Regions from separate parts of the Herbaspirillum sp. GCM10030257 genome, predicted to be linked through region 2. Evidence: predicted binding sites of a transcription regulator. Region 2 holds the regulator's gene; each other region holds the start of a gene.
The links. The regulator FNR, encoded in region 2, switches genes on or off when oxygen is low (the NO sensors DNR and NnrR bind a similar motif). The targets are predictions, from matches to a motif close to TTGATNNNNATCAA.
Positions count from the first base shown of each region.

Region 1: ACFQUU_RS20330 (PHA/PHB synthase family protein) is a predicted target of FNR. The motif match lies at 5,757-5,770, and genes of this name have one in related genera.
Region 3: ACFQUU_RS07655 (universal stress protein) is a predicted target of FNR. The motif match lies at 4,700-4,713, and genes of this name have one in related genera.

Region 1 is NZ_JBHTDH010000015.1:65,191-75,375, reverse strand. It holds gene ACFQUU_RS20350 (PLP-dependent aminotransferase family protein) at 1-729, opposite strand, end outside; gene ACFQUU_RS20345 (c-type cytochrome) at 1,272-2,021, shown strand; gene ACFQUU_RS20340 (c-type cytochrome) at 2,062-3,357, shown strand; gene ACFQUU_RS20335 (DUF2970 domain-containing protein) at 3,582-3,755, shown strand; gene ACFQUU_RS20330 (PHA/PHB synthase family protein) at 3,787-5,580, opposite strand; gene ACFQUU_RS20325 (crotonase/enoyl-CoA hydratase family protein) at 6,066-6,998, opposite strand; gene ACFQUU_RS20320 (TenA family transcriptional regulator) at 7,142-7,783, opposite strand; gene ACFQUU_RS20315 (ATP-binding protein) at 7,839-10,013, opposite strand; gene ACFQUU_RS20310 (EAL domain-containing protein) at 10,023-10,185, opposite strand, start outside.
Region 2 is NZ_JBHTDH010000012.1:74,708-84,892, forward strand. It holds gene ACFQUU_RS18120 (alpha-ketoacid dehydrogenase subunit beta) at 1-169, shown strand, start outside; gene ACFQUU_RS18125 (hypothetical protein) at 184-609, shown strand; gene fnr (fumarate/nitrate reduction transcriptional regulator Fnr) at 824-1,582, shown strand; gene ACFQUU_RS18135 (hypothetical protein) at 1,653-1,892, opposite strand; gene ACFQUU_RS18140 (FixH family protein) at 2,051-2,584, opposite strand; gene ccoG (cytochrome c oxidase accessory protein CcoG) at 2,629-4,023, opposite strand; gene ccoP (cytochrome-c oxidase, cbb3-type subunit III) at 4,096-5,025, opposite strand; gene ACFQUU_RS18155 (cbb3-type cytochrome oxidase subunit 3) at 5,018-5,200, opposite strand; gene ccoO (cytochrome-c oxidase, cbb3-type subunit II) at 5,203-5,820, opposite strand; gene ccoN (cytochrome-c oxidase, cbb3-type subunit I) at 5,834-7,261, opposite strand; gene ccoS (cbb3-type cytochrome oxidase assembly protein CcoS) at 7,915-8,112, opposite strand; gene ACFQUU_RS18175 (heavy metal translocating P-type ATPase) at 8,124-10,185, opposite strand, start outside.
Region 3 is NZ_JBHTDH010000004.1:144,085-154,269, reverse strand. It holds gene ACFQUU_RS07670 (EAL domain-containing protein) at 1-3,038, shown strand, start outside; gene ACFQUU_RS07665 (DUF938 domain-containing protein) at 3,060-3,659, opposite strand; gene ACFQUU_RS07660 (Mut7-C RNAse domain-containing protein) at 3,708-4,604, opposite strand; gene ACFQUU_RS07655 (universal stress protein) at 4,810-5,646, shown strand; gene ACFQUU_RS07650 (cytochrome ubiquinol oxidase subunit I) at 5,823-7,217, shown strand; gene cydB (cytochrome d ubiquinol oxidase subunit II) at 7,214-8,221, shown strand; gene ACFQUU_RS07640 (methyl-accepting chemotaxis protein) at 8,277-9,974, opposite strand.

The DNA.
Region 1 (10,185 bases), on a different contig from region 2:
TGGTTTGTGTCGCGCGATTGCCAGCGCGAGCGCATCGAGATCCACCCCTTCGCGTGGATGCGTTGGCACTTCGATGGCACGCAGCCCGATGCGTTCGAGCGCCTGCAACGCGGCATAGAACGTGGGCGATTCAATGATGACGGCGTCGCCGGGGCGCGTGACCGCCTGGAGGCAAAGATTCAGCGCTTCGAGCGCGCCTGTCGTGATAATGATGTCATCAGGATGCACATGCAGGCCATCCGCCAGATAGCGCAGCGCGATCTGGCGACGTAGCTGCGCATTGCCTGGCGTAAGATCGTCCAGTGTACTCCATGGGTCCATGCGGTGAATGCTTGACGCCATGGCACGTGCCAGGCGCGGCAGGGGGAACAGATGCGGGCTGGGAAAGGCGGAGCCAAACGGGACCACATCCCGCAGCTTGGTCGATCTCAGGATATCGAAGACCCGCTTGCTGACATCGACGACTGTTGCGTCACCGTGTATGGGCTGCGAAATACCCGGTTCGGGTGGGAGGGCCTTGCCACCCGCGGTAACGAAATAACCGGAACGCTCGCGGGCTCGAATCAGCCCGCGCGCCTCCAGCAGATAATAGGCTTCGAACACCGTGGACGGACTGACGCCTCGGCTTGCGCTGGCATGACGTACCGACGGCAAGCGATCACCTAGCTTCATCACGCCGGTGCGGATAGATTGCGCGATTTCCTCTGCTAATGCCTCGTAACGTTTCATGAATTTACTTATTCCAAGGTGGTTGCAACGCCGTTTCAACCGGCAAGTGGCGGACCTTTGTCAAACCATGTCAATCGCTTCCTGTAACTGATCATCCTTATCCTTCGGCCGTGTGCGAGCCTGTTGGGTGTATGGCGCTCATCATTGCGGAGTCTGGCGTCAAACCCCCTCAAAGTGTGCGATACATCGTTCGCCAAGAACAGATGCAGGCAGATGCAAAAACAGCATATCAGATAGACGGATTACCGAAATTTCTTGCATTGGCGACAGAGCAGGGATCCAGGACGGGCTGCTCAGGAAAGTGCTCAGGATTACCAATAGTCCTGCGCATAGCAGCTTTTCGACCGCATCTGATCTGCAAAAATATACGCCGGCTGAATCTGTTTTCTCCGTCTGGACCGGCTCAGAATCGTTCTGTATCGGGAAGCCATAACAACTCCCGAGCGTTACATCATTGGCGGAGCAGCATAGTGCACATACCCTTTTGCAATTCCCTTCAGACGTCCAGCATTTGGACCGAAAGCGATGTCAGGCAAGTCCTCATGTCAACAGCCAAGACAACAGTTATCGCAATCCTAATCTCTTTGCTATGCATCGGTATTGGCCATGCGGCAGAGAATGACACCAGCGTTTTGACCCGACCCGGCTCGAATTCCGGGCCTACCGTTCGGCAAATTGATACAACCGCCGAGCGCGTCGCCGCGTGCGCGGCATGTCACGGCAAGGCGGGACGTGCAACGCGGGACGGATTTTTTCCACGTATTGCCGGCAAGCCGGCGGGCTACCTGTACAACCAGCTTGTCAACTTCAGAGAAGGGCGGCGCCAGTATCCGTTAATGAATGCCATGGTTGCGCACATGTCGGATGCTTACCTGAAGGAGATCGCTCAGTATTTCGCTGACCAGCAACTGCCATATCCGCCCGCACAGCCGTCAGCGTTTTCCCGGGCGACGCTGGAGCATGGACGCGGACTGGTCATTCACGGTGACGCGTCGCGCAACATCCCCGCATGTATCGCTTGCCACGGCAAGAATCTGACTGGCGCCACATCGAATATTCCCAGTCTTGTCGGACTACCGAGGGATTACCTGAACGCGCAGTTCGGTGCATGGAAGTCGGGTGCCAGGCACGCAGCCATCCCGGATTGCATGGCACAGATCAGCAGGGCTCTGCAGCCGGCCGATATTCAGGCAGTGTCCGCATGGCTGGCATCTCAACCCGTGCCGGATGATATGACGCCTGCCTCGGCCGCGAGCATGAAACTGCCGCTGGATTGCGGCAGTGCGCCGTAACGATGAAGGATGCAAGGAAGTCAGGAGCTTAGGAGCCCACATGAAACGATTTTTATTGCCGATAGTTGCCGGTGTTTTCATCCTTGTTGCCATTCCGGCTTTCATACTGATGCGGGATATGTTTGTCGACCCGCTGAAAGTAAGCACAAGCAGCGCGCCGACCGAAATGGCTGGTGAGGCCTCGCGTGGGAGCTACCTTGCGCGTGCAGGTAACTGCATGGCGTGCCATACCGTACGTGGCGGCATGGCGTATGCCGGCGGGCGGGCTATCAGTACGCCGTATGGTGACATCTATACGTCCAATATCACCCCCGATCCAGAGACTGGAATCGGCACCTGGTCGTCCGACGATTTCTGGAGAGCGCTGCATCATGGCAAATCGAAGAGCGGCCGCCTGCTGTATCCCGCATTCCCTTATACAAATTACACCAACGTCACGCGCGCGGATTCGGATGCGCTGTTCGCCTATCTGAAAACCATTCCTCCCGTGCGGCAGGAGAATCGCACACATGCCTTGCGTTTCCCATATAACCAACCGATTGTGTTAGCTGCATGGCGGGGACTGTACTTTCGCCCGGGCGAATATGTGCCCGCCGATCACCAGAATGCACAATGGAACCGCGGCGCCTATCTGGTAAAAGGGCTTGGCCATTGCAGCGCCTGCCACACCGCTAGAAACGCACTAGGTGCCAGCTCAACGAAAAATGATTTGGCCGGAGGAATGATGCCGGTGTCAAACTGGTATGCCTCCGCGTTGACTTCAAGCGGCGAGGAAGGTCTTGGCGATTGGCGGGTTAAGGATGTGAGGGATTTTCTGCATACCGGGGTGTCGGCACGCGGAGCCGCTTTTGGTCCAATGGCAGGAGTCGTCAGCACCAGCCTGCAGCACCTGTCGGGTGACGACATCGAGGCGATGGCCATCTACCTGAAATCCATAGCGCCTGGCACCATGCCCGTAGCACGAAGCGCTCCGACCGAAAGATCGCCTGAAGCAACTGCCGTTCTCGAGGACGGCGGGCGCCTTTACGAACGTCACTGCGCTGAATGCCATCTGGCGAACGGAAAAGGTGCGGGCATCGCCTATCCCCCGTTAGCCGGCAGTTCCACGTTGCATGCGCCGTCACCGGTTAACGCCATACGCATCGTCCTCAATGGAGGATTCGCGCCTGTGACACACGGCAATCCGCGACCTTATGGCATGCCGCCATTTGGCACAACGCTAAGCGATTACGAGATTGCCGCAGTCGTTTCTTATATTCGGACAAGTTGGGGAAATGACAGTCCTATGGTCACCCCGATCGACGTCATGCGTTTTCGTGGCATACCCGCAGATTAGAAACGCGACCAGGTATTCATGGATTTGATGGTTACGTGCGCTGACCAAAAACGTAGCGAGGAAAGGGACATCAGGAAAAGCAATCATGGATTCTTCTTGTGCTTCCGGATGCCTGTTCCTGCGACCGTGCACCGGCTCCGATCAAGGGTAGAAGCGTGCATTAACTAAAAGGAGTATTGACTATGACCGACAGGAACAACAACACAACGAATGCCCGATCTTTTATGAGCACGATGATTGCAATTGCGTGGTCATTCATCGGACTTCGCCGACGCAAGGATTTCGATGAGGATGTCGCAGGCGGATTTAATTATGTCTACGTCATCGGCTGCGCACTGATTACGGTGAGCGCGTTTATCGGTGTGCTTCTGACCGCTGTGCATTTCGCAGTGACGTGACAGGCCAGTCTATGGCCTCGCGCGGTTTTCCTTACGTCACCATTACGTAGGTGCCGGGTGCGGAGCATAGGGCTTTACCCATGGGCGGCGGGCGCACGGATTCACCCGAACTTGCTTTCAGCCACAATTCCCATGCTGGCCACCACGAGCCATCAGTTGTCGGCACCATCGCTTCCCATGTGTCGGGATCGATGTAGGCATCGTCGTGCCGATGCCGGGCTACCTGATAGCTTCGTTTCGGCTGCCCGGGTGGCGAGACCACACCCGCATTATGGCCACCGCTGGTCAGCAGGAATGTCACCTCGGTATCGGCAAGCAAGTGGATCTTGAATACCGACCGCCATGGTGCAACGTGATCGGTTAATGTACCAACCGCGAAAATCGGGACACGGATATCCGTGATTGCGATCGTTCTTCCGTGGACCCGGTACCTTCCTTCGGCGAAGTCGTTTCCTAGAAACAAGCGACGCAAATACTCGGAATGCATGCGGTATGGCATGCGCGTCGCGTCGGCGTTCCATGCGGCAAGATCATTACGGCGCTCAGGCTGCCCGAGGATATACTGGTTTAACCGGCGTGACCAGATCAGGTCGTTCGAGCGCAATAGCTGAAAAGCGCCTGCCATCTGTTTGGTATCGAGAAATCCCTGATCCCACATACTTGCTTCGAGCTGCGCGATCTGGCTCTCGTCGATAAACAGGGAAAGCTCTCCCGGCTCGGTGAAGTCCACCTGGGCGGCAAAAAGTGAAATGCTCGACAGGCGCTCGTCGCCGTCGCGGGCCATGGTTGCTGCCGCGATCGACAGCAGGGTGCCGCCGAGGCAGTAGCCGACTGCATTGAGCTTGTCGCAGCCGGTGACTCCCGTGATGGCATCGATAGCCGCCATGATGCCTAACTGACGATAGTCTTCCATGGACAAATCGCGGTCTTTAACACCTGGATTTTTCCATGAGATCATGAATACCGTATAACCCTGGTTGACCAGGTAGCGCACCAGGCTGTTTTCAGGCGATAGATCGAGGATGTAGTATTTCATGATCCATGCCGGCACAAAGAGGACAGGGCGGGCATGCACCGCAGATGTCGTCGGCGTGTACTGGATCAATTCAATGAGGCGGTTCCGGTAAATCACTTTGCCCGGGGTTATTCCCAGCGACTTGCCGACGCAAAGGTCGTCCGCAAAGCTATGCGGAATGCCCGTCATCAAAGCTTCAATATCTTTCCATTCCTTGACCGCGCCACGGACCACGTTCGCTCCGTTGCTGCGGACGGTCTCCTGAATCGCGTCCGGATTGGTAGGTAGATAATTGGATGGCGACAGTGTGTCAAGCAATTGGCGTGCAACGAAGGTCACGACCTGCTCGTGGTGACGAGACACACCGACCACACCGGTTGTTGCACGATGCCACCACTGCTGCGTCAGCAAAAACCCTTGTGAAAACACGTCAAACGGCCATTGATTCCATCCTTCGCCCGCGAAGCGCTTATCCTGTGGCAGCGGTTCAACGCGCTGCCGGTGCACATCCTCTAAATGGAGGAAAGAGTGTGCATGGAGCGACTGCCACTGCCAATATTTCCTCCATGCTTCAAGTAGTAACTGATGCTGCTTGGAAGGGGAAAGCTGTAAATGAATAATCCAATCGCAGTACGCCAACCATAGCGAAGCCGGCGAAATATTTGCCGTCAAACGTCCCAGATAGGCGTTGAATGCACGATCCAGACTGTCTGCAGTCCCGTGGTACCAGGGGTCGTCGTGCGGAATGGTCCCAAGCCAGGCGCTACCAAGACGTTCCGTCTTGCCGGGTTCAGGTGCTGATGTGTCCATAGGTTTTCTCCCGGCGTACACAAGGTACAGGGGATTACAGGGGAATATTTGCGTTCCTGTGCCGACATCATGATGCAACTACAGCGACTCGAATCACAATGTTTAGTCGTTCTACGAGCAGTATCTCTCTCTTGCTGCTTAAGAACGTTAACGTACGTGCGCAAAAGGGAATTTGATTGATCCGCGTCAAATTGATCGGAATGAGTAAACAAGGGCCGAAGCCTTCGGCTCATTCCGGCAGGTGGGTGAGACGCGACCTCGTGCTACAGGGAACGCAATACCAATCCCAACCCATAACGCAACATGAGATCGCCTCATATTGCGCACGGATACGGCGCATTCGGGGTCAGCAGCAGGGCTGTTGGCTCCTCCTGCGCCTTGCAAAGCAAAAACCATCGACATTACTGGTTATGCTACGGGTTGGAACTGATATGAGTTCTCAGTCGGCCAATTCAGGCCTACAACACAGAAAAATCTTCTGGCTGTCACTCCACAAAGTCGTTGGCTGGATTGATCGGTTGTCCTTCCATGCGTGATGCGAGCTGACGTTGCTGCGACCGTACAAGTCGTCCCATCATCTTAAGATCCCGGTCTTCGAGCCTTAGGGCAGCATCGACCCAGACTTCGGTGATGTTCATGAGCTCATCATAGGTAACAGGATTGGTATGCCGACGACATTCATACATTGCGCGCATGCCGTTCTTCTTGCGGTTGTTGGTATGAATGAAGTCGTACACTGCGTTTTCGCCTTGACCGTCGGGTACCAGCACGTCCACCAAGCCAAGCTGGTGTAGTTCCGATGCGCTGTAAATTTTTCCACTCAAGATCATTTCTTCGGCCATTTTTGCACCGAGGCGACGCGCAAGCAGGCTGTACGCACCCATGCCCGGGAAAAGGTTGAACAGGATTTCCGGAAAACCCATCCGACTGCTTTCTTCGGCAATGATCACGTTGCTGCTTAACGCCGATTCAAACCCGCCGCCGAGTGCATCGCCCTGTATAAGTGAAATCGTCACCGCGTTCGTATCGTAACTGGTCAGGCGACCATGCAGGCAGTCGATACACATCTTGGCATAGTGCAGCAGTGCCTGGCGATCCCGGGACTTGATCAGTAAGACGAATAACGCAAGGTCACCGCCATAGTTGAAGATATGTTCCGTTTTCGACGCGCCGACGAAGTACTCAATCGGCTCAAGAGAGCCTTCGCACATGGCCTTGCCGCCATTGGCCTTAAACGATTTATGATTATCGATCAAATCATTCAACAGACCCAGATTGAAGCAAGGAGTGCCGGTGGGGTTCAGGTAGGTCCACACAGCCTTCGTTTCACGATCGTATTCGACGACGACCTGTTTGTAAGGTTTGCCGATAGTGTGGCGATGAGGTTGGAGGAATTTGACATCAGTTAAAGCATTCATTATTTAGTCCTTTTTAAGAGTTAGTGCTGCGGGACTAATGTAAATGAAGTTTGCCTTAAATGAATGCAGTTGTTTAAATTACCATCGTGCTGCCGGCCGGTTGATGGCCGCGCGCCGGCAGCAAAGAGAAAAACCTGACCGTCTTATTGCGAAAGAAACTGGCTGAACAGGTAGAAGTTCATATGAATCGCGTTGATGACCATCTTTTGGACGGACTCGTCCTCGATGGTTTGCAACAATTCGCGAAGCCGGGCCATATGGTCAAGATCCATTGAGGCGTGCGACTCAAGGAACGAAAAGCCATCCGGAAGGGGTTTGTTCAGACCATTGGCTATCGACGATGCAACCTGTCCGCCATATACCGACGAGATAATTTCGAGCACGTACAACATACCAAGTACGCAGCAAGGATGGACCCGTTCCGACACGTGGTAGTTATAAGCGATCATCGCTTGCACGCTGGGAGATGGCATTGCATTTTTTGCAATTTCGGCAGGCACATTGAAATGCGCAAGGTCGTTGAGGACCATATTCTCATGACCTTTTTCTTCGTCGATATTATGGTACAGGTGATTGCGCACATCGATAAACCCGTCTGGGCAGCGGCTCGCTGCTGTGGCCATGATGGGGCAAAAGTGCCAGACAATATGGTAAAGATCCATCAGGAAGGCCTTGTAGGCGTCTTCGGTCATGCGGCCGTTCAGCATGTCCTGTACTTTAGGCAGCGCTTCCATTTCACGGCGGCTGGTGTCGGTTGCTTCTATCAGTTCAATGAAAAATGACATGGTGTTCCTGGTTGTTTCTTGTTGATGATAAGGGTGGTTTGATCAGAGACGCTGATCAATGAAGACGCGTCGATGAAGGTGTGGCATGCCGTGACCTGCGATAGGGAACGAGCAAATGATCAGTTCGTAAGAGGGCGCTGCGCAGTTCGGATACGACCGGCCCGGCGTTCTGGACAAGGTCGGATATTGCAAGTTTATCTATGCGTTCGCAGACGGCGCACAGGCCGATTGCGCCCACACCCAATGCGGTGCCCTTCAGGGCATGTGCAATACGTTTTGCTTCGGCAGGGCGCTGCAGTGCTAGTGCGTTTTCAATTCTCGAAATAATTACTGCCACTTCGGTTGAAAAATCGTCAATCAGGCCGTCGACAAAATCACGGGTATGGCTTATCCGGTCAAGCTGATCCAGGGTGGAAAAATCGACAAAGTTACTCACCGATGTATCCGGTTCGGGGGCAGGCTCAGGCACTGAGGCCGGAATTGCAGTGACAAGTTCACCGATGGTCTTGAGCAAGACATCAGATTGGATCGGTTTGGAAAGAAATGCATCAAAACCGGCACCCAGGCATTCTTGCTGAAGCTCGTTGCTGACGTCGGCAGACAGCATGATGAAGGGTAAGCGAGTGCCGGCGGGGCGCGTGTATTGATAGGCGCGGAAGACATCGATGCCGTTCATGTCCGGCATATTCATGTCCAGGATGACCAGATCGAATGTGCGGTGCTCAAGTATTTCGAGCACTTCATCTCCGTTCTCAACCGTCTCGGCGTGATGTCCCGCGCGTTCCAGTATCTGAGCCACCACGCGCCGGTTGGTTTCGTTGTCATCGGCAATCAGGACTGTGTAATGCTTGAATGAATCAGGTGTGCGTAAACTGACCGGTGAAGCCGATATCAACGTTGTCGATGGCTCAGCAAGGAAAGTAGGGGCATGTGTAGGGGTATGTGTATCGGCATGGCGCCCAAAGCGCAAGTCAAACCAGAAAGTGCTTCCCATGCCCTCGACGCTGCGGAAGCCGATGCGGCCACCCATCAACTCGACCAGCTGTTTCGCAATCGTGGTGCCAAGTCCGGTCCCACCATACTTGCGCGTCGTTGACGGGTCGGCTTGTGTAAAGCTTTCAAAAATATGGGCCTTTGCCTTGGGATTGATGCCGATACCGGTATCTTCGACCTCGAACAAAATCTGCGCTTGCATATCCTGCACTGCGAGTGCGGCAATGCGAAGGGTCACGGAACCCTGGCTTGTAAACTTGATTGCATTTGACAGGAAATTTGTCAGAACCTGCCGCAGGAGAGTGGGATCACCGACCAGTTGCAATGGTACGTCTCTCTGTATTTCTATCCGCAGGTCGAGCCCCTTTTCTTCTGCCTGGTGCCTGAACAACCTGCGCGTATCTTCGATCACCGTGACCAGATCGAATGCGGTGGCCTCGACAGTCAGCTTGCCCGCTTCAATCTTTGAAAAATCCAGCACGTCATCAACCAACGCCAACAAGAGCTTGGACGCACTGTCCAGGCTACGCACCATTTCTTTCTGGTCTCGGTTCAGTTCAGTGCTTCGCAATAGATCCGACATGCCGATAATGGCATTCAGCGGAGTGCGCATTTCATGGCTGACCGACGACACGAAACGACGTTTAGCCAGGTTTGCTGCTTCTGCCGTTGCGAGTGCCTGCGTCAGTCGCCGAACCAGCGTAGCGAGGTAAAGCGAAATCACGACCATGCCAACGGCCAGTCCGAAGCCGATTGCCTGCTTGTCATCCCAATAAGACTGCGTTGCCACGACTGTTGTAAACCCCGCAAACGCGAGCGTCAGTGTGTAATACAGATAAGCGGTGCCAAACCGAAATCCGTGCCCGATGATGAACCACAGATAAAGACAGAATAGCGGCGCGGCAAGATCCGGTGTCGCGTAGATAAAGTAAGTCGTATTGGCGACATCGGTCGTGATCGCGGCGATCCGTCGGAAGGTGCTGTAGGGCTTGCCGATACGGATGGCGACGATAAGGCTGATACACACAACCAGCCAGAGCGCCATGACGAGGTCGTTGACCAGCCACCATGCTTCCTGCCGCTGAGGCGAACCCCAAGTGCCGAAGGTGTAATAACTGATCAGGAGGAGACCGATTGCCAGCCTGATTACAGCTTGCTCCAGTTCGGGTCGTTTGATCGCCCTTTCCGAAAGATCAGTTCTGGACCCGCGTCCCGAATCCCGAAATCCCGTAGTCATCCGACGCGACTAACCAGGCCGCCGGGCCGATGCGAGGAACTTCATCAGGTCCATCTGATTCATCGGCTTGGCAAGGAAGTAGCCCTGACCGGTCTCGCAACCGAGCTTGCGGATGAAGTCAAGCTCGGCACGGGTTTCCACGCCTTCCGCGACAGTATGCAAATCCAGTTTT
Region 2 (10,185 bases):
GGTGCTTCGCCTGACCGGACCGGATACGCCCGCGCCGTCCAGCTACATGCTTGAGCAGGCATTTATGCCGCAACAGGACGCCGTCATTGCCAGCGTATCGAAGCTCATGGGAAAAATCGCCCTGCGTTCCATCCAGCTTGAAGCCGAAGCCCTTACCCCCACCACCTGATACGAGAGACCATCATGCAAACCACTTCCGCTGCTTCTTCTGTTACCCCGTCGACGACATCGTTTTCGCCGGTCGGTGTCATCTGGCTCAAACTTGCCGTGATCTACCTGATCATTGGTGTCGGAATGGGCATCATGATGGGCGCAAGCGAAGACTTCACCATGCGTCCGGTGCACGCCCATGTCAACCTGCTTGGCTGGGCCACGATGGCATTGGCGGGCCTGATCTACAGCGTATTTCCAAGCGCGGGATTGAGCAAGCTGGCGCGGGTGCATTTCTGGCTGGCGAACGTGTCCTTGCCGGTCATGGCCGTATCGCTTGCCCTCGTGGTCACCGGCAGCCGGTCGGTGATTCCGGTGCTTGCCATTTCGGAAATACTTGCTGCTGCGGGAATCATTGCGTTTGCAGCCAATATCTTTCTGAATCTGAAGGGACGCTGAAGGAACGATAAGCTGGGGCGGCTACCTGTTCCCGCATTCGGGAATCGCCCCAGGTCGCGCAGGCCGAGGATGAAATCATCTACATAAGGCAATTCACGAAGCCACAAGCGGGTTTGCGGCAAATATCAGCTTGGAAAACAGGGTGGCAGCCCTAGATGGCACAGCGCTTGCATTAGGGGTTGCAACTGCTAATCAGGACTATAGGTCTGCCACCATGAACATCGCCATCGCCCAAGCACCTTCGACAACATCCAGCCGCGCCGCCATCAGCACCCGCTGCTCGGCTTGCAGCATGCATCAGATCTGCCTGCCCACCGGCCTCAAGGAAGATGACATGGACAAGCTGGACCAGATCATCGGCCGTCGCCGCAAGGTGGCGCGCGATACGCATTTGTATCGCGTAGGCGATTCCTTCACTAACCTGTACGCAATCCGCCTGGGCCATTTCAAGACCCATCAGGTCAATCCCAGCGGCGATCAGCAGGTGACTGGCTTCCAGATGGCCGGCGAACTGCTCGGCATGGATGCAATCAGTACCGACCGCCATCATTGCGACGCGATCGCGCTGGAAGACAGCGAAGTCTGCGAGATCCCGTTCTCGCGCCTGGAAAGCCTGTTTGGTGACATGCCCGTCCTGCTGCGCCACTTCCATCGCATGATGAGTCAGGAAATCACACGTGAACAAAGTGTCATGCTCCTGCTGGGCAACATGCGTGCGGAACAGCGTTTTGCCGCCTTCCTCACTAATCTTTCATCCCGTTACTCGGTGCGTGGTTATTCGTCCACCGACTTCCAGTTGCGCATGACGCGTGAAGAGATCGGCAATTACCTTGGCCTGACCATCGAAAGCATCAGCCGCCTCTTGTCAAAATTCAAGAAACGCGGCTGGATCAAGGTCAGCAATCGCAAAGTGGAACTGGTTGATCCCGCCACGCTGAAGGAAGTTGCCGCTGGTACCAAAACCTGCGCCTGAGCGGCTCCTGCTCTGAATCGGGAGCCCCCTACGGATATTTCTATCTTGCGAAGCGCTGGGGATTCGTTATCTAAAACGGTATCTTTTTATCGTTGGGAACCGCCAGCAGATAGCAGGTCAGCATGCTCGCCAGCGAACAAAATGCCCAGATACTGAAGAATCCAATGGTGTACACCGCCAGGGGATTTACCTCGATATGGTTCCCGACCAAGGCAAGGTCATGCGGGTCGAACAGGGAAAACAAGAATCCCTCGGCCACAATGGCAACCAGAAATGACGGCCACAACACAACCATAATCAATCTTGCCATTTCGGCATCCTCCATCCCGTCTAACGCGCTAATCCTTTAACGCGCTTTCGTTGTACCGCCGCTGTTTTTCGTTGGGGTTACCCTATCCTGCCATGCCATCGATTCCCGGATTCGGGAATTCTTTCGTAAATCCGGGAATGAAGGCATGCCTGCTCGGCTTACCTGATAGCGTCGGCGGTAATGCTCACCGAGCGCTGCTTCGGGTAATCCCAGACCTGATGCAAGCGCCAGTCGCGGCGCTCGCTTTCGATCAATACCTGCCAGCGTGCCATATCGAGCATCGGCAGGGCAACCTGGAAAGCTCCATCGCGGTCAGGACTCGCCTGCAGGTGGATGTCCTTTTCCGGCTGGGTCGAATGCACCAGCTTGATGGTCAATTTGCCAGTCGCTGCATCTCCGAGTCCATTCACCGTTCCCGAAAGCATGCCTGCAGCCGGGTCATAGCGCAAGCCGGCCTGCAAGCGCATATCCGCAGCGATCCGATCACGGGTCAAGTCCTGGTTGATGACCTTGCCTTCCTTGTAATAGTCGTCGACCACCAGTGCATCCTGCTGGGTGAAGGCCACCCATGTGGTGTGTATTCCTGCTACCACCACGATCGCCGGGCCCAGCATGATGAGCCAAGGCCAACGGTGCATGTACCATGGCCTAGCCGAGGTCGGTGCCGTTCCGGATCGAATATTGGTACACATTTTCTGCTCCTTCTTTAACTGCGTCTTGGGCTGCTTAACCGTACTTAGCGGGGTACGAAAAAGACCGCTTTCTCTGTAACCTGCAACCGTTCGTCATCGACTGCAACCAGCTCGAACTGAATCTTGTTCGAGCCTTTTTCACCTTTGCCGTGCGGCACGCGCACCCTGACAGGTACACCACGCGAAGCAGTCCCTTCCAGTTCGACCATCACAGGTGTGGCCAGTGCAATGCCATCGATACCGGCAACCGAAATGCGGAAGCGATGCGGCTGCTCATCGGTGTTCATGATTTGCAGGCGATAGACGTTTTCAATAATACCCTCTTCTACCTCACGTCCCATTGCACCACGGTCGCGGATCACGTCCATCTTCACCGGGGTGCGTCCGAGCAGGGAGCCGAACGATGACAGCACGATCAGGGCAAGGATTGCGCTATAAATCAATATGCGCGGACGCATCGCACGCCTGCGAATGTCTCTGGCGCTCAATCCCTTTTCCATTGCATTCTCGGTGGAGTAACGCACCAGGCCGCGCGGCGCGCCAATCTTGTCCATCACCGAATCGCATGCGTCGATACATGCCGCACAGCCGATGCAGTCGGATTGCAGGCCATCGCGGATATCGATGCCGGTCGGGCAAACCTGTACACACATCGAGCAGTCGATGCAGGACCCCAGGGCCGACGCGTCGGCCTTGCGTGTTCTGGCGCCGCGTGGCTCGCCGCGCTTGGCGTCATAGGTAACGGTCAGCGTATCCTTGTCGAACATCGAGCTCTGGAAACGTGCATACGGACACATGTATTTGCACACCTGCTCGCGCATCCAGCCGGCATTGCCATAAGTGGCAAATGCGTAGAACAGTATCCAGAACCATTCCCACGGGCCGAGCCCCAGGTTGGCGACTTTACCGGCCAGCGTATGGATAGGGGTGAAATACCCGACGAAGGTAAATCCGGTCCACAGTGCGACCGCAGCCCATGCCAGATGCTTGGATGACTTGCGCACGAACTTGTCGACGCTCATGGGCTGGCGGTCAAGGCGCATGCGTGCGCTACGGCTGCCTTCGATCTTGCGCTCGATCCACATGAAGATTTCCGTGTAGACCGTTTGCGGACAGGCATAGCCGCACCAGAGTCGGCCGGCAATCGCCGTGAACAAAAACAGGGAATAAGCGCAGACGATCAGTAGCAGCGCGAGATAAATAAAGTCCTGTGGCCACAGTACGATGCCGAACAGGTAAAACTTGCGCGATACCAGATCAAACAGTACCGCCTGACGGTCGTTCCATGACATCCATGGCAAACCGTAGAAGACGAGTTGGGTGAGCCACACACAAAGCCAGCGCCAGTTCGCGTACCAGCCTTTCGCTTCGCGCGGATAGATTTCCTGGCGTGCCTGGTACATGGTGACGACAGAAACCTTGACAGCAGGTTCGCTCATTATTTCACTCTTTGCTTGATGTGGCCGGGATGCCTGATGGCTGCCCGGCCGTGAACATCGGATTACCAGACTTTACTTCTCGGCGACCAGCGCCTTGTCGTTGGACAGGCCCCAGACGTAGGCAGCCAATACATGGACTTTGCCTTCACCCAGGAAGTCATGGAATGCAGGCATGGTGTTGCTGCGGCCCTTGCGGATGGTTTCCATGATGGTGTCCGCACTGCCGCCGTACAGCCAGATCTTGTCGCTCAGGTTTGGTGCGCCGAGCGCCGGGTTACCCTTGCCACTCGCACCGTGGCATGCTGCGCAGGCCGCGAACTTGTCCTTGCCGAAAGCAACCTTGATCGGGTCCGAAGTCGAGCCGGACAGGCTAAGTACGTAGTGGGCGACATTCTCGACATCCTTGTCCGAACCCAAAGCAGCGGCCATGGAAGGCATCATGCCGTTACGGCCGTTCAGGATGGTCGTCTTGATGATGTCAGGCTCACCGCCATACAACCAGTCCTTGTCGGTCAGATTGGGATAACCCTTGTTGCCGCGGGCATCGGAACCATGGCACTGCGCGCAGTAGGTCATGAACAGGCGCTCGCCGATCGCATGGGCTTGCGGGTCAGCCGCAACCACCTTCAGGTCCTGGTGCAGATACTTTTCAAAGATCGGGCCATAGTCCTTGTCCGCCTTGGCCAGTTCCGCCTGATACTCACCAGTCGACTCCCAGCCCAGCTTGCCCTTGAACGAACCGAGGCCGGGATACAGCACCAGATAACCGATACTGAACACGATAGTGATGTAGAACAGCCACATCCACCAACGCGGCATCGGGTTGTTGAGTTCGGTAAGACCCTCGTCCCAGCTATGGCCGGTAGATTTGGCCGATTCGCCTTCCGGCACGATAATCTTCACCCTGGACTGCACCCACAGCAGGATTGCGCATCCCGCAATTCCCAGTATCGTCAGAACGGCGACGTAGCCGCTCCAGAATTCATTGGTAAAGTCAGACATGTTTTTCCCCTGCTGTATCGATAGCCGGTTCGTCAGCGAACGGCAGATTGGCAGCCGCATCAAAATCGGTGCGGCGATGCGCGATATAGGTCCACCAGACGATACCTGCGAAGGTAAGGAAGCTCAGTACCGTCACCACGCTGCGCGCATCAAAAATAAACTGTTCGAACGTCATGATTACCTCTTTGCCTTGATCTGAATGCCCATGCCTTGCAGATAGGCGACCAGCGCATCCTGTTCAGTCTTGCCTTCCACTTCCTTGGCTGCATTCGCAATTTCTTCATCGCTATAGGGGTGACCCAGTTTGCGCAACGCCTGCATCTTTGGCGCGACGGACAACGGGTCAACCTTGGCGGTTGCCAGCCATGGATAGGCCGGCATGTTCGACTCGGGAACGACATCACGCGGGTTGTTCAGGTGAGTACGGTGCCATTCGTCGCTGTAACGACCACCAACGCGTGCCAGGTCCGGACCGGTACGCTTCGAGCCCCACTGGAACGGACGGTCATACACAAACTCCGAAGCGACCGAATAGTGACCATAACGCTCGGTCTCGGCGCGGAATGGACGGATCATCTGCGAGTGGCAGTTGTAGCAACCTTCACGCACATACACATCGCGACCCACCAGACGCAATGCCGAATAAGGCTTCAATCCGGCGAGCGGCTCGGTCGTTGATTTCTGGAAGAACAGCGGCACGATCTCGACCAGACCGCCGACGCTGACCACGAGAACCACCAGCGCAATCAACAGCCACGGGTTCTTCTCGATCATTTCATGTGAAAACTTTTTCATTACTGCTCCTGATTCAGGCATGTGCCGGCGCAATTGAAGGGATACGTGCGGAGACTTCCTTGCCATCGCGCACAGTCATGAACGTGTTGTACGCCATGAGAATCATGCCGCCGAGGTACAGCAGGCCGCCGCTGAAACGAATGACGTAGTAGGGATAGGTTGCCTTGACCGACTCAACGAACGTATAAGTGAGGGTTCCGTCGGCATTGACCGCGCGCCACATCAAGCCCTGCATCACGCCGGCAATCCACATCGAGGCGATGTACAGGACGATACCGATGGTCGCCATCCAGAAATGCACGTCGATCAACCGTACGCTCCACATCTCGGTCTTGCCGGACAAACGCGGCAGCAGGTAGTAGATCGAACCCATGGTGATAAATCCAACCCAGCCAAGCGCACCGGCATGGACGTGGCCAACGGTCCAGTCGGTGTAATGCGACAGCGCGTTGACGGTCTTGATCGACATCATCGGGCCTTCGAAGGTCGACATGCCGTAGAACGACAGCGATACGATCAGGAACTTGAGGATAGGATCGGAGCGCAGCTTGTCCCAGGCGCCAGACAATGTCATCACGCCGTTGATCATGCCGCCCCACGACGGCGCCAGCAGGATCAGCGAGAACACCATACCTATCGACTGCGTCCAGTCAGGCAATGCGGTGTAGTGCAGATGGTGCGGGCCTGCCCACATGTAGGTAAAGATCAGTGCCCAGAAGTGCACGATGGACAAGCGGTACGAGTACACCGGCTTGTCAGCCTGCTTGGGGATGAAGTAATACATCATGCCAAGGAAGCCCGCTGTCAGGAAGAAGCCGACCGCATTGTGACCGTACCACCACTGGATCATCGCATCCTGCACACCAGCGTAGGCCGAATAGGACTTGGTTGCCGAAACCGGTATTGCTGCGCTGTTGACCAGATGCAGCAAGGCGACAGCCAGGATAAAGCCGCCGAAGAACCAGTTTGCAACGTAGATATGGGCGACCTTACGCTTGACCAGCGTGCCGAAGAACACCACCGCATACGATACCCATACCAATGTGATCAGGATGTCGATCAGCCATTCGAGTTCGGCATACTCCTTGCCGGAGGTCATACCCAGCGGCAGTGTAATGGTGGCGGCCACGATAACAGCCTGCCAGCCCCAAAAGGTAAAGGCGGCAAGGCCATCGGAGAACAGGCGAACCTGCGAGGTACGCTGAACCACGTAGTAAGAAGTTGCAAACAATGCGCAACCACCGAATGCAAAGATCACCGCATTGGTATGCAGGGGGCGCAAGCGACCATAGGACAGCCATGCGATGTCGAAATTCAGGGCGGGCCAGGCGAGCTGTGCGGCGATGAACACGCCGACCAGCATACCGACCACGCCCCATACTACAGTCGCGATCGCGAATTGCTTCACGACCTTGTAGTTATAGTTGAGCGATGTATCCACGTACGATCTCCAGGTTTTGCTAACACGATGGGTGGAGAGTACGAGTTCGAACCTCTAAAAACCTTGACCTGAGTCAAATTCGTCCGAGTGCTGCAGAGGGAGTGAAAAACAGTTGCAGGAAGACTGCAGTGTGCTTATGCATTAGTAAATTGTTGGGCTGTTTCGCATGCGGGAAGTACATGCATTGATGTCATCGACTTCGGTCGATGCGCTGCGTTTCTCTTTGCATGGGACGTAGTGAAACGTGTAATGAATGCGTTTTCCGCCTTACAAGAGGGCGAACTTGAAGAACCCGAGTACAAGATGGTTTTTCTATTCGGAAGCCACATTAGGAGTCGGCGTATCGGAGCGATCAGATGGACTACCAGAGGCCGTAGCGCATCACTGGCCGGCCCCTTCCTCCTTTTAGGGGGAAGGTTGGGATGGGGGTAAAGCGGTGATGCACAAGCAGGCGCTTGCTCGACCTACACACCCCCACCCTAACCCTCCCCCTAAAAGAGGGAGGGAACCGGAAGCCGCAATTTAAGATGCCATCGATTTTATCTGGCGCCATGCTCAGGCATGTGCCATAGGAAAGTACCAGTCCTACCAACCGCAACAGAACAATCACTCAATACCGCAACACCGTCATGACACTCACGACGTACGCACACTCATGACGGACGTCGCACTTCCTTCTCCGCAACAGGCTTCACCTCCGCCGCATCAGCACTATCGTCGTCTTGCAGAATACGCATGGCGGGACCGACGAGATCATCAAATTGTCCGCCATCCGAAGCATTGAAGAATAGCCAGATAGTAAAGAACACAACCAGCACACTCATGGGAACGAGGAGATAGAGGGCTTCCATGATAATTCTTTCTATGCATTCCTGACGATGGGAGGAAGCAGCGCTTCCTGAACTGGCAGGTGTCCTGCTTTGGGGGCCGCCTTGGGTATTCTTCGCAAGCGCAGGGCATTGATCACCACCACTGCCGAACTCAGCGACATGCCGATGCCGGACAGCCATGGATTGAGCAGGCCGACGGCGGCTGCAGGAATAGCGACAAGGTTGTACAAACTCGCCCAGGCAAGGTTCTGCCGGGTCACCGCCATGGTTTGCGTAGCGGCGCGCATGGCGTCCGCTACCGCGTCAAGTCGTCCATGGAGCAGCACCGCGTCGGCATGCGTCTGCGCAAGCGCGGCACCGCTCCCCATGGCGAACGATACATCGGCAGCACGCAGCACCGCCGCGTCGTTGATGCCGTCCCCAACCATGGCAACGATGTTGCCTTGCTCCTGCAGGCGTTGCACAAATGCCAGCTTTTCGGCCGGAAGACATTGGCCATGAGCGCCAACAATACCCAGTTCGCGGGCAACTGCCGATGTCACTTCCTGCTCGTCCCCGCTTAACAGGATGACCTGCTTGCCCAATGCCTGGAAGTGACGGATGACATCGGCAGCATCATCACGAATGCGATCGGCCAGTTCAAAACGGGCGAGCCATCCCTGTTCGCCGCCCAGATAGACGGCGGTAAATTGACTTGCCTGCACCGCTGCCGACGCCTGGCCGCTCAACTCTTCCACGAAGGAAGCGGAGCCCACCCGGTACCGGTGCCCGTCGATGATCGCTTCGATCCCTTTGCCGGCAACGCTATCGACATCGCTGGTGACGATAGCGACTGACCCGATCAGTCCGCTGGTCTCGCGATTGGCGGCTTCGATCAAGGCATGCGCAAGCGGATGCGCGCTGCCGGCTTCCAGCGCAGCGGCGATGCGCAGGCATTCGACCCGGCTGGAAGCACCGAGCACGCGCACGTCACGCACCGAGGGCGTGCCGGTTGTCAGTGTGCCAGTCTTGTCAAAAACAATATGGGTCGTCCTGTGCAAGGTTTCCAGCACATGGGATTGCAAGACGAGCACGCCCTGGCGCAACAAGCGGTCGGTAGCGGCGGCCAGTGCGCTCGGCGTCGCGAGCGACAGTGCGCAAGGACAGGACACCACAAGCACCGCAATGGCAATCGGCCAGGCATGCGTCGGATTGACCCATTGCCAGGTACAGAACACGGCAATGGCAAAGAGCAGCAGCGTGGCAACAAACCACGTCGCGACCTTGTCCGCCCATACGGATAAGGTGGGCTTCGCCTGTCCTGCGCTTTCGATCAGCTTAAGCAGGCGCGACAAGGTGCTGTCCACTGCTACCCTAGTAACACGAACGACAAGAGCCTGCGTCGCATTGACCGCCCCGCCTTCAATTTCGTCGCCCGGACCACGCGATTGCGGCTTGCTTTCGCCGCTCAGCAATGACAGGTCGATTTCGGAACGCCCCTCAATTACGACGCAGTCGGCAGGAATGGCTTCGCCGGGCTTCACGATCAGTACATCGCCTTCAGCCAGGCGTGCGGCGGGAACCACTTCTTCGTGGCGGTCCTGAGGATATCCAGCGATGCGCGACGCCGATGCCGGCAAGGCATTCTGCAAGGTATCCAGCGCGGAGCTGGCTTTGCGTCGTGCAATAAATTCAAGATATCGACTGCACAGCAACAAGAAGATGAACATCGTTACCGAGTCGAAATACACATCGCCCTTGTCGGTCACGGTCGCGACTACACTGCCGATAAAGGCAGCGCCGATACCCAAGGCTACCGGGACATCCATGCCCAGCATCCGGTTTTTCAGATTGCGCCATGCGCCGCGGAAGAACGGCTGGGCTGAGTAAACCACAGCGGGAATCGTCAATAGCAGGCTGGCCCAACGCATCAGCGCTTCCATGTCGGCTTCAAGCGTGCCATCGGTCGCCACGTACACCGGGACCGCATACATCATGACTTGCATCATCGACAAGCCGGCAATAAACAACTGGCGGAACAGCGTTTTTCCTTCACGCTGTAATTGCTGACCATGGACCGCTGCATCAAAAGGATAAGCAAGGTACCCGACTTCA
Region 3 (10,185 bases), on a different contig from region 2:
TGTCTTACTTTGCCACGTTTTGCCTGCTGGCCGCCTTCTATTACTTAAGCTGTCAGATTTCTACCAAACTGGGTATGTTGCCCGGTACGGTCAGTCCTTTATGGCCACCCGCCGCCCTCGGCGTGTGGGCGGTACTCAAGCGCGGCCTCTGGATTGCCCCGGCCATTCTGCTGGGCGCACTGCTGAGCGTTTTAAGTACCGGCCTCCCCCTCCAATCCGCGCTGCTGATCGGACTTGGCGGCGCCCTGGAAGCTTGCGCAACGGCATTGCTGCTGAAAAGGCTTTACAACACGACACCCGGTTTCATACAGCGTGGGCCCATCTTCCGTTTTGTTGGCATTGCTGCCGCCTGCTCGGTCATTGGCGCTATCTTTGGCGTCACCGCCGTATCGCTGGCTTATCCGCACACCCCAAGAATGCTGACAGTCAGCTGGCTGACATGGTGGCTCGGCGACGCCACCGGCATGATCGTCGGCATTCCGCTCCTGATGGCATGGAATCCGTTTTCCGGCATGCGATTCAAAACGGCAAGAGTGGTCGAAGGGTTGGCGTTTTGTATCTTGTTGTTGGTCGTCAGCCAAGCAGCCTTTGGCGGTGCGCTTGGCAACCTGCCGGTTGCCTTTGCACCCATTCCTTTTATGTTATGGGCTGCGTTTCGATTTAATTTTTCGGCAGTCAGCTGGGCAACTGCCGCAATCTGCAGCATCGCCGTATGGAACACCGGACGCGGCCTGGGACCTTTTACGCTGGCTTCTGCACTTAATGTTTCAAGCAATGCGTCATTGACCTTGCTGATGGTCTACGTCGCCATCATGGGCATCACCGGGCTTGCACTGGCAAGCCTCGTCTACCGCAATCAATTCACCCAACGCGAACTGCGCGCGGAGCGTGACAAGCTCGAACAGCGAGTGGCCGAACGTACCGAAGAACTACTCAGCGACATCGAAGCGCGCAAGCAAGTCGAAAATATGCTCGCGATGCGCGAACGTCAGCTCGCCGATGCGCAGCAACTGGCAAAGCTCGGCAGCTGGAACTGGAATCTGCAAACGCGGGAAGTGACATGGTCGGACGAGCTTTATCGCATTATGGGAGTCGACAAGGAGTCATTCCAGACCACGCCGGAAAATTGTCGGCGCCCGGTGCACCCGGACGATTTCCCTGCGGTACAGATGGCCATCCACACTTGTCGCGCCACCCGCAAACCGTTTTATCTTGAACATCGCTTTCTTTTGCCAAACGGCGATGTCCGTTACATCGCCGCACATGGGAGATGCATCATCGACCCGGATGGGCACGTACGCGAGATGGCAGGCACCTTGCAGGACATTACCGATGCCAAGGCAGCGGAAAACCTGCTGCGTGAAGCAAACGAGCGCTATCGCACGGTGGTGGAATTATCTCCCGATGCGATTCTTGCACAGCAGGACGGCCGGTTTATTCTTGCCAATCGGGCCGCCATGAACCTCATCGGCGCGACGCGCATGGAAGACATCATTGGACACTCGGTGTTGTCCTTCCTTGATCCGCGCTTTCACGAACTTGTCCGCACGCGCATGAGGCATGTAAAAGAAGGGCAAGCGCTGCCCCCGGCCGAAGTGACCCTGGTGCGCTTTGACGGAACGACAATCGACGTGGAGATGAGCTCGTCAACCTTTATGCATTCCGGCAAGTTTGCATCGATGTTCTTTATCCGCGATATCACTGATCGCAAGCGGACGCAGGAACAGATGGCTTATCTCGCCCACTATGATTCGCTGACAGGCTTGCCTAACCGCGTGCTGTTTTACCAGCGGCTGGAACATGCACTCACGATTGCGGAACGGCCCGGCCGTTCACTGGAAGTGCTGTTCCTGGATCTCGACCGCTTCAAGCTGATCAATGACACCCTCGGCCATGCGATTGGCGACCTGGTGCTGAAGGAAACGGCAAAGCGCCTGCAGCACATCCTCCGCGAGTCGGATACCGTCGGACGGCTCGGCGGCGATGAGTTTGTCGTGCTGGTGGAAAATGTCGATGAACCGCATCGAGGTGGCGTCATTGCCGAAAAGATACTGTCCGCATTCAGGCCCCCGTTTGAAGTCGGACAGGAGCCGCTGCGTATCAGTACCAGTATCGGTATCAGCAGTTTCCCAAGCGATGGCGTCGACGCCGATACCTTGATCAAACATGCCGACAAGGCGATGTACTGCGCCAAGGCGCTAGGACGCAACAGTTATCGCTATTATTCGCCCGCGATGAATCGTGATGCGCAGGAACGGTTCGCGCTCGAATCAGCCCTCAGTACGGCAATCGAAAGAAACGAGCTGTCCATTTATTATCAGCCGAAGATCGACGTGCTAACCAATCGCATCAGCGGCATGGAAGCCTTGCTACGGTGGCGGCACCCGACACTGGGTGCGGTGCCGCCGCATCGCTTCATCCGTCTGGCCGAGGAAACGGGCCTGATCCATTCGATAGGTTACTGGGCGATTCGCACAGCCTGCGCACAGAACAAACAGTGGCAGCTTTCCAGCAGTGCACGCCTGAAAGTAGCGGTCAACCTCTCTTCACGCCAATTGGCGGATGACCGTCTGATCGAAAACCTGTCCGACATCCTGCGCGAGACCGGACTCGAAGCGCGTTATCTGGAACTCGAGATTACGGAAAGCGCGATCATGAGCGACCCTGAAAATGCGATCGATGTCCTGAACGACTTGCAGCGACTCGATATCAGCGTCGCCATCGACGATTTCGGCGCCGGCTATTCTTCGCTCTCCTACCTCAAACAGTTTCCGATACGCGCCGTCAAGATTGACCAGTCGTTTGTGCAAGGCTTGCCTTACAGCCGCAGTGACTCGGCCATTACCAAGGCCATCATCAGCCTGGCGCACAGTCTGGAATGCAGCGTGATTGCCGAAGGGGCGGAGACGCAGCAACAATTCGATTTCCTGCGCGAGAATGCCTGTGACAGCGTGCAGGGATATTACTTCAGCGAACCGATGCCGGCGGAAAATTTTGGCGACCTGTTACGTGCCCAGTCAAACCTGCATCTGCATTGATTGCCAAAGCCCGCGTTGCCATCAAGATGATCGTTTGCGAAAAACCAGCAGCCGGTTATTTGCCGGCATCGCATGGTCGTCTTCGAGATGCATGCCCTGCGCCGATGCGAGCGCCACAATCTTTTCGATATCCCGTATGCCGCGATGCGGCACCTGCGCACGCAACATCGCATCGAATTGCGCATTGCTTTCGCTGGTGAAGCGCCCGTTATAGTTGAACGGACCGTATATGCAAAACAAGCCACCTTCCGGCAACAGGTGCCCAGCCCCGGCAAACATGGCCTCTACGTCATCCCACGACATGATGTGACAGGTGTTCGCGGTGTAGACCGCATCGAAACCCTGCAGCGGCCACCCCTGCCCCGACGCATCGAGCAGCAGCGGCGGCAGGACGTTCGGCAGCCCCGCTTCATTTAGCCACGCGAGGATGCCCTCGTGGTTTTCAGGCAGATCGCTGGTTTGCCATACCAGGTGTGGCAAGGCCGCACCGAAATACACAGCATGTTGCCCGGTACCGCTGCCAATCTCAAGGACATGCCGGCAATCCCGCAAGGCCTCTTGCAGCACGACAAGGATAGGATCGCGATTGCGTTCGCAAGCGACGGAAAAGGGTTTATTCATCACGGGCAGGACGGATAGTCGAAACCTTGGTTATACCAAAAATAATTTCTACCCGTCCGTGCCCGGGGTGCCAAGCATCTTTTCTACCCGTTGCCGCATGCGCGTAACGTGCGAACCCTCCCAGTACACTTGCAAACATCCCTGACATTCGTAGAAGCGGTCATACACCATCCGGCTATGCAGCGGCACGCGGTGTTCGACATCGCGCTTGGGCACAACCTGCAGCAAACCATTGCAGTTGAGGCAGCGACTGAACGCTTGCGCCGAGCGCGCCAGTTCGAGGCGGGTCAGCACTTCAGCCAATTGTTCTTCGCAGCCGACCGAGTGCAAATAACAGCCATGCACAATTTCCTTCCTGATCAGCAGGTCACGGTCGCGCGTCAGCACCACCCGGTGTTCGCCGGCAGCGATGCGCGCCACCTCCGCATCGCTGTAATCATTGCGATAGAGGACATCGAAGCCCAGCATTCGAAGGTTGCGCGCAAGCTGACCGAGATGGGCATCGGCGATAAACCGCGCGGGCCTCGTATGCGGCGGACGCAAGCGAACCAGGGGGCTTACGTCAATGGTATTGAATGCGGGATAGACACTGACAAATTCACCATCCGCAAGTCGATGCGAAAAGTCAACCGAGAGGCCGTCGACAAGAATAAGCTCCACTTCGGTGTGCGGCACGCCGAGTGCCTCGATCATGTGTTTGACACTCGCATCGCGCGAACAGGTCTGGCTGAAGACTCTCGACCGCTGCCACGGCGCAAGAAAATCGTTCAGTTCGGCGTAGAACCGGAATTGCACCGTTGTCACCGACGGCCACCCGCTGTGGGTGCCGGGTGCGGGCGGCGTTGACTGTTTGGCCGGCACACAGGAGACATTGGAGGTACCCCGGACGGCCTTGCTGTTGCGCCTGGATTTGAGTTTGTCATGTTCATAATGGTCCACTTTCATTCTATGGTGCATTCACCTGAATTCAAGTGTTGCCACGCCGCAGCCTGCGCATCGTACGAGATGCATGAATACATAGCAGTAACGCTCGCGGAACTTTGACGCGAATCAATGGCGAGCGTATCCGTTCCGGCATTCGATTATCCATCCTGTCTAATTCCCCGAGGTGGCGCGACAGCCTCATTGCCTTCGTGCGAAAGAGAGCACCATGTCCTACAAAACAATCCTTGTCCATGTCGACGAGTCGACACGGGCGGGGGAACGCATCAAACTTGCGGCCGCTGTTGCCATGACGGAAAACGCGCACCTTATAGGCACCGCGATGACCGGCGCATCGCGGTTCCTGGTACAGGCCCGACTGCTGGTGGAGCTTGACCCGAACTTGCGGACGCACCTCGATTTTCTGCGTGAGCGCGCACGGCGGGGACTGGAGGACTTTGACGATACGGTGCAAAAACTTGGTCTTGCCTCATTTGAGAAACGCCTGGTCGATGACGAAGCCGGCGGCGGCATTTGCCTGCAGGCACGTTATGCGGACCTTGTCGTGATTGGCCAGAATGATCCAGGTGAAGTATCGCCGGTGGTAATGCCGGATTTTCCGCAGTACGTCGTATTAAATTCATCCCGTCCGGTGCTGATCGTACCGCACGCCGGACGTTTCGAGAATATCGGAAACCGTGTGCTGATCGCCTGGGATGCAAGCATGGAAGCAGCGCGCGCCGTGTCCGCCGCTCTGCCCTTGCTAAGGCGTGCGCAGCATGTCGATGTGGTGATATTCCGGACAGGGGCTGCAAGCCCGCACAGCGTTCCTGCGGGAAGCGAAATCGCCCAGTATCTGAAACGCCACGGCGTCCGCACCGAGACCCTGCAACGCAACGCTGTGTCGCCAGTCGGCGAGTCGCTCTGTTCGCTGGCGCTCGAAGCGGGTGCCGACCTCATCATCATGGGTGGATACGGGCATGCCCGCTTTCGGGAATGGGTGCTGGGTGAAGTGACACGCAACATGCTGGAAGCGATGCCCGTGCCAGTCCTGATGTCGCATTGATGCATTAACGCGCCAATACCGCGCTGATTTGCCGGTGTAAGGATATTGATGACCTGGCGGCTTTGGGTCGTTAGTGTTTGTTTTTGCAGTGATCTGTTTTTGCAGTGATCTGTTTTTGCAGTGCACCTGCGGTTCGCCGCTTCGGCGACCACGTACTGTCATTTTCGGAGAGGATAATGGAAACAATTGCCGGTGTCGACGCGACACTGCTGGCGCGCATACAGTTTGCCTTTACGATCAGTTTCCATATCATCTTTCCCGCGTTTTCGATCGGTCTCTCCGCTTTCATCGCCACCCTGGAAATTCTCTGGCTACGCAGCGGCCAACCCCATTTCCATTTGCTGGCGCGCTTCTGGACCAAGATCTTTGCCGTTTCGTTTGCCATGGGCGTCGTCTCCGGTATCGTCCTGTCCTATCAGATCGGCACCAACTGGAGCCGCTATTCGGAAGTGATCGGCAATACGATAGGCCCCTTGTTCGGCTATGAAGTCCTTACCGCATTCTTCCTTGAGGCCAGCTTTCTCGGCGCGATGCTGTTCGGGTGGAACCGGTTGCCGCCGTGGATGCATACCCTGGCATCGGTGATTGTCGCTGCCGGAACCGCCCTTTCCGGCTTCTGGATCCTCGCGGCCAATAGCTGGATGCATACGCCCGCCGGTTTCGCAGTGCGCGACGGCATTACCTATCCGGTCGACTGGATGCAGATCATCTTCAATCCCAGTTTTCCCTACCGCTTTACCCATATGATGATTGCAACCTACCTGACGACCTCGCTGGTCGTGCTGGCGACCGGCGCACGTTATGTGCTGGCTGCCCGCTTCGAGCGCGAGGCGCGCACGATGATACGGATGGGCCTCGGCATGATGGCAGTGCTCGCACCGCTGCAACTCATCGTCGGCGATTTCCATGGCCTCAATACCTTGAAGCATCAGCCGGCGAAGATCGCTGCCATCGAAGCCCACTGGGATGGTTCCAAACCTGCGCCGTTTGTGATCTTTGCATGGCCGGACGCCCAGGCCGAACGCAATCATTGGGAAGTATCGCTGCCCAACGTCGGCAGTCTTTTGCTTACTCACGAATGGGATGGCAAGTTTCCGGGGCTGCTGGAATTTAAACCGGAGAACCGGCCGCCGATCATTCCGGTGTTCTTCATGTTTCGCCTGATGGTAGGCATCGGCTTGCTGATGATCGCAATTGGTTTTACCGGCGCCTTCCTGTGGTGGCGCAAGCGGCTGTTTGTCACTGACTGGTATTTGCGCGCGGTTGGCCGATGCTGGCCCCTGGGTTTCATTGCGATCCTGGCAGGCTGGATGGTCACCGAGATTGGTCGCCAGCCCTGGGTCGTCTTTGGCGTACTGCGCACTGCGGACGCGACTTCTCCGATTGCGGCATCGACTGTTGCGATCTCCCTGGCAATGTTCGTGCTGGTCTACTGCGTGGTGTTTTCTGTCGGCATACGCTATATCCATCGCATGCTGGTCAAGGGCCCGCAGGTCGATCCGCACGAAGCCGAAGCGTTGCCGAACCGGCCGCTGTCTGCAGTGCAACGCACGGAAGGGGGACCGGAATGAGCGACGATATGCTTCCTGTCATCTGGGCACTGATCATCGGCTTATCGGTGGCGCTCTATGTCGTGCTTGACGGACTGGACCTAGGCATCGGCATCCTGTTTCCGTTTCTCAAGGATGAAGCGGAGCGCGACCTTGCGATGAACTCGGTGGCGCCTTACTGGGACGGCAATGAAACATGGTTGGTGATGGGTGGCGTCGGCCTCTGGGTGGCATTTCCGAAAGCGTATGCCATCATCCTTCCGGCAGTCTATCTGCCGATCATCGTGATGCTGCTCGCACTGATCTTTCGCGGCGTCGCCTTTGAATTCCGCTGGGTGGCAAAACCCACGCATCATCACTGGGATCTATCTTTTACAGCCGGGTCGATAGTGGCAACATTTTCCCAGGGAGTGGTGCTGGGCGCCCTGCTGCAGGAAATTCGCGTACAGGATGGCCAGTTCGCCGGCGGTGCACTGGACTGGCTCAGTCCCTTCAGTCTGATGTGCGGCGCGGCATTGGTAGCGGGTTATGGATTGCTGGGCGCGACCTGGCTGATGATGAAAACCGGCGGCGCGGTCGCCGATCACGCACGCCGTCTTGGTGAACCGCTGTTGTTTGCCATGCTGGCCTTTGTCGCGGTGGTCAGCCTGTGGACACCCTTGCAGATCGACAGGATCGCGCAACGCTGGTTCAGCCTTCCCAACCTGTACCTGCTGGCGCCGATACCGATCGCGACCGCGATCCTCGCGTGGCTTTGCTGGCGCGGCATGCGCCGGCATCGCGATGTAATGCCATTCGCCTGTGCGGCCGGAATGTTCCTGCTTGCCTATCTGGGCCTGGTCATTTCAAATGCCCCTTACCTGGTGCCGCCGTCGCTGACCATCTGGCAAGCGGCGGCAGATCCTTCGTCGCAGTTCTTCTTTCTGGTCGGTGCTGTTGTACTGCTGCCCATGGTGCTCGGCTATACGGTATTCGTGTTCTGGTTGTTCCGTGGGCGGCTGCAACCCGGCGAGGGGTATCACTGAGCCGATCAGCAAATACTCGATTCAGCGACGACCAGGCGACTAAGTAGCTGTAACCTCAGAACTCTTCCCAGTCACTGCCGGCTGCCGGCGAAAGGTTTGCGACCCGCTGCGCACGTGGTGCGGGAGTGGCTACGGCTTTCAGTGCCGGTTGGCGCACCAGCGGCACCAGCGGCACAATGTTTGCGCTTGCCGCGGACGTGTTTGCTGTGAGTTTGAACACGCTGACCACATGCGACAGACTGACCGCCTGGTCCTGCAGGGAAGCTGCCGCCGCAGCCGCTTCCTCAACCAGTGCGGCGTTTTGCTGGGTGACTTCGTCCATCTGCGTAATCGCCTGATTGACCTGTTCAATACCGTCGGTCTGCTCTTTGCTGGCGACAGAAATCTCTCCCATGATGTGGGTCACGCGACCGACGCTGTCGACGATTTCCTGCATCGTGGCGCCGGCCTGGTCCACCAGTTTTGCGCCGAGATCGACCTTTTCCACCGAGTCGTCGATCAACTCCTTGATTTCCTTGGCGGCGGCGGCGGACCGCTGCGCAAGCTGACGCACTTCGGTCGCGACAACCGCGAATCCCTTGCCCTGTTCGCCAGCACGAGCAGCTTCCACAGCGGCATTCAGCGCCAGGATATTGGTCTGGAAAGCGATGCTGTCGATCACGCCGATGATGTCAACGATCTTCCTGGCCGACGCATTGATCGACCCCATGGTATCGACCACCTGCGATACAACCGCACCGCCTTTGATCGCCACTTCCGAGGCTGACACGGCGAGCGAGTTGGCCTGTTGCGCACTGTCTGCATTCTGCCGCACGGTCGAGGTCAGTTCTTCCATCGAGGAAGCGGTTTCCTCCAGCGACGCAGCCTGGGTTTCAGTCCGTGCCGACAAGTCGAGATTGCCCGAGGCGATCTGGCTGGACGCCGTCGCGATGGTCTCGGTGCCGCCACGCACTTCGGTCACGATGCGCACCAGACTTTGATTCATTTCCTTCAATGCCTGCAGCAATTGCCCGGTCTCGTCGGACGAGGTGACGACAATGTCCTTGCTCAGATCACCGGCAGCGACACGTCTTGCCACGTCCACCGCATCGGCCAGCGGACGTGCGATGGCGCGCACCAGCCAGACGCAGATGCAGGTGCCCAGCAGGACGGCGAACACCATGCCGGAAATGCAGGAATTACGCACCCAGACATAAATTTCCAGGTTTTTTTCATAGTCCTTCCTGGCGCTCTGTTCCTGGTATTGCATAAAGGCGTTGGCTGCCTCGGTCACCGCCTTCATCTGCTCGGCCATCGGGCCGCGCATCAAGCGCGTTGCCTGCGCGATGTCAGCCGCACGCAAAGCTGCAGTGGCCGGTTCCAGGCCTTGCTCGACATAGGTCTTGCGGCTGCTCACGAAGCGATCGGCCAGTGCCTGCTCCTCGGGCGTGATAGTGTCCTTCATGTCCTGCATCAGCGAGTTCCAGCCAGCGCTGACTTCTTCAATGCGCCTGTCAACGGCGTCCATTTCGGCAGTGATTGCGGATGGCTCCGATGTCAGTGCCTGTGCCACGGCAAAATGGTTTTGATCGATCATCCGTACCAGGCGATCAAGACGGGCCAGCGGCACGAGGCGATGTTCATAATTGCTTTCCAGACCCTCATTGGCAATCAACAGACTACTCAGGCCGATCACTGCGCCGGAAATACACATCAGCGAAAGAAATGCCACAACAAAGATGAGGCGCGATTTGATGGACAGATTGCGTAACATGGCTTTCCCTGTAAGGAACCGCGCGGTCTGCCAGCATGGCGACTATCGTTCCGGTTCAATGTACGAGGAAAGCAGGATAGGCAGGCGAGATGCTAAAAACCTTGATCTCGGTCAACATTTCAATGAAGCAAGAACAGGGGCAAGGGAGGCGCCCGTTGCGATAGCTCCAGGAACGTTGCGAGGAGATAACTGCAGGATTGGAAAAGAGGAG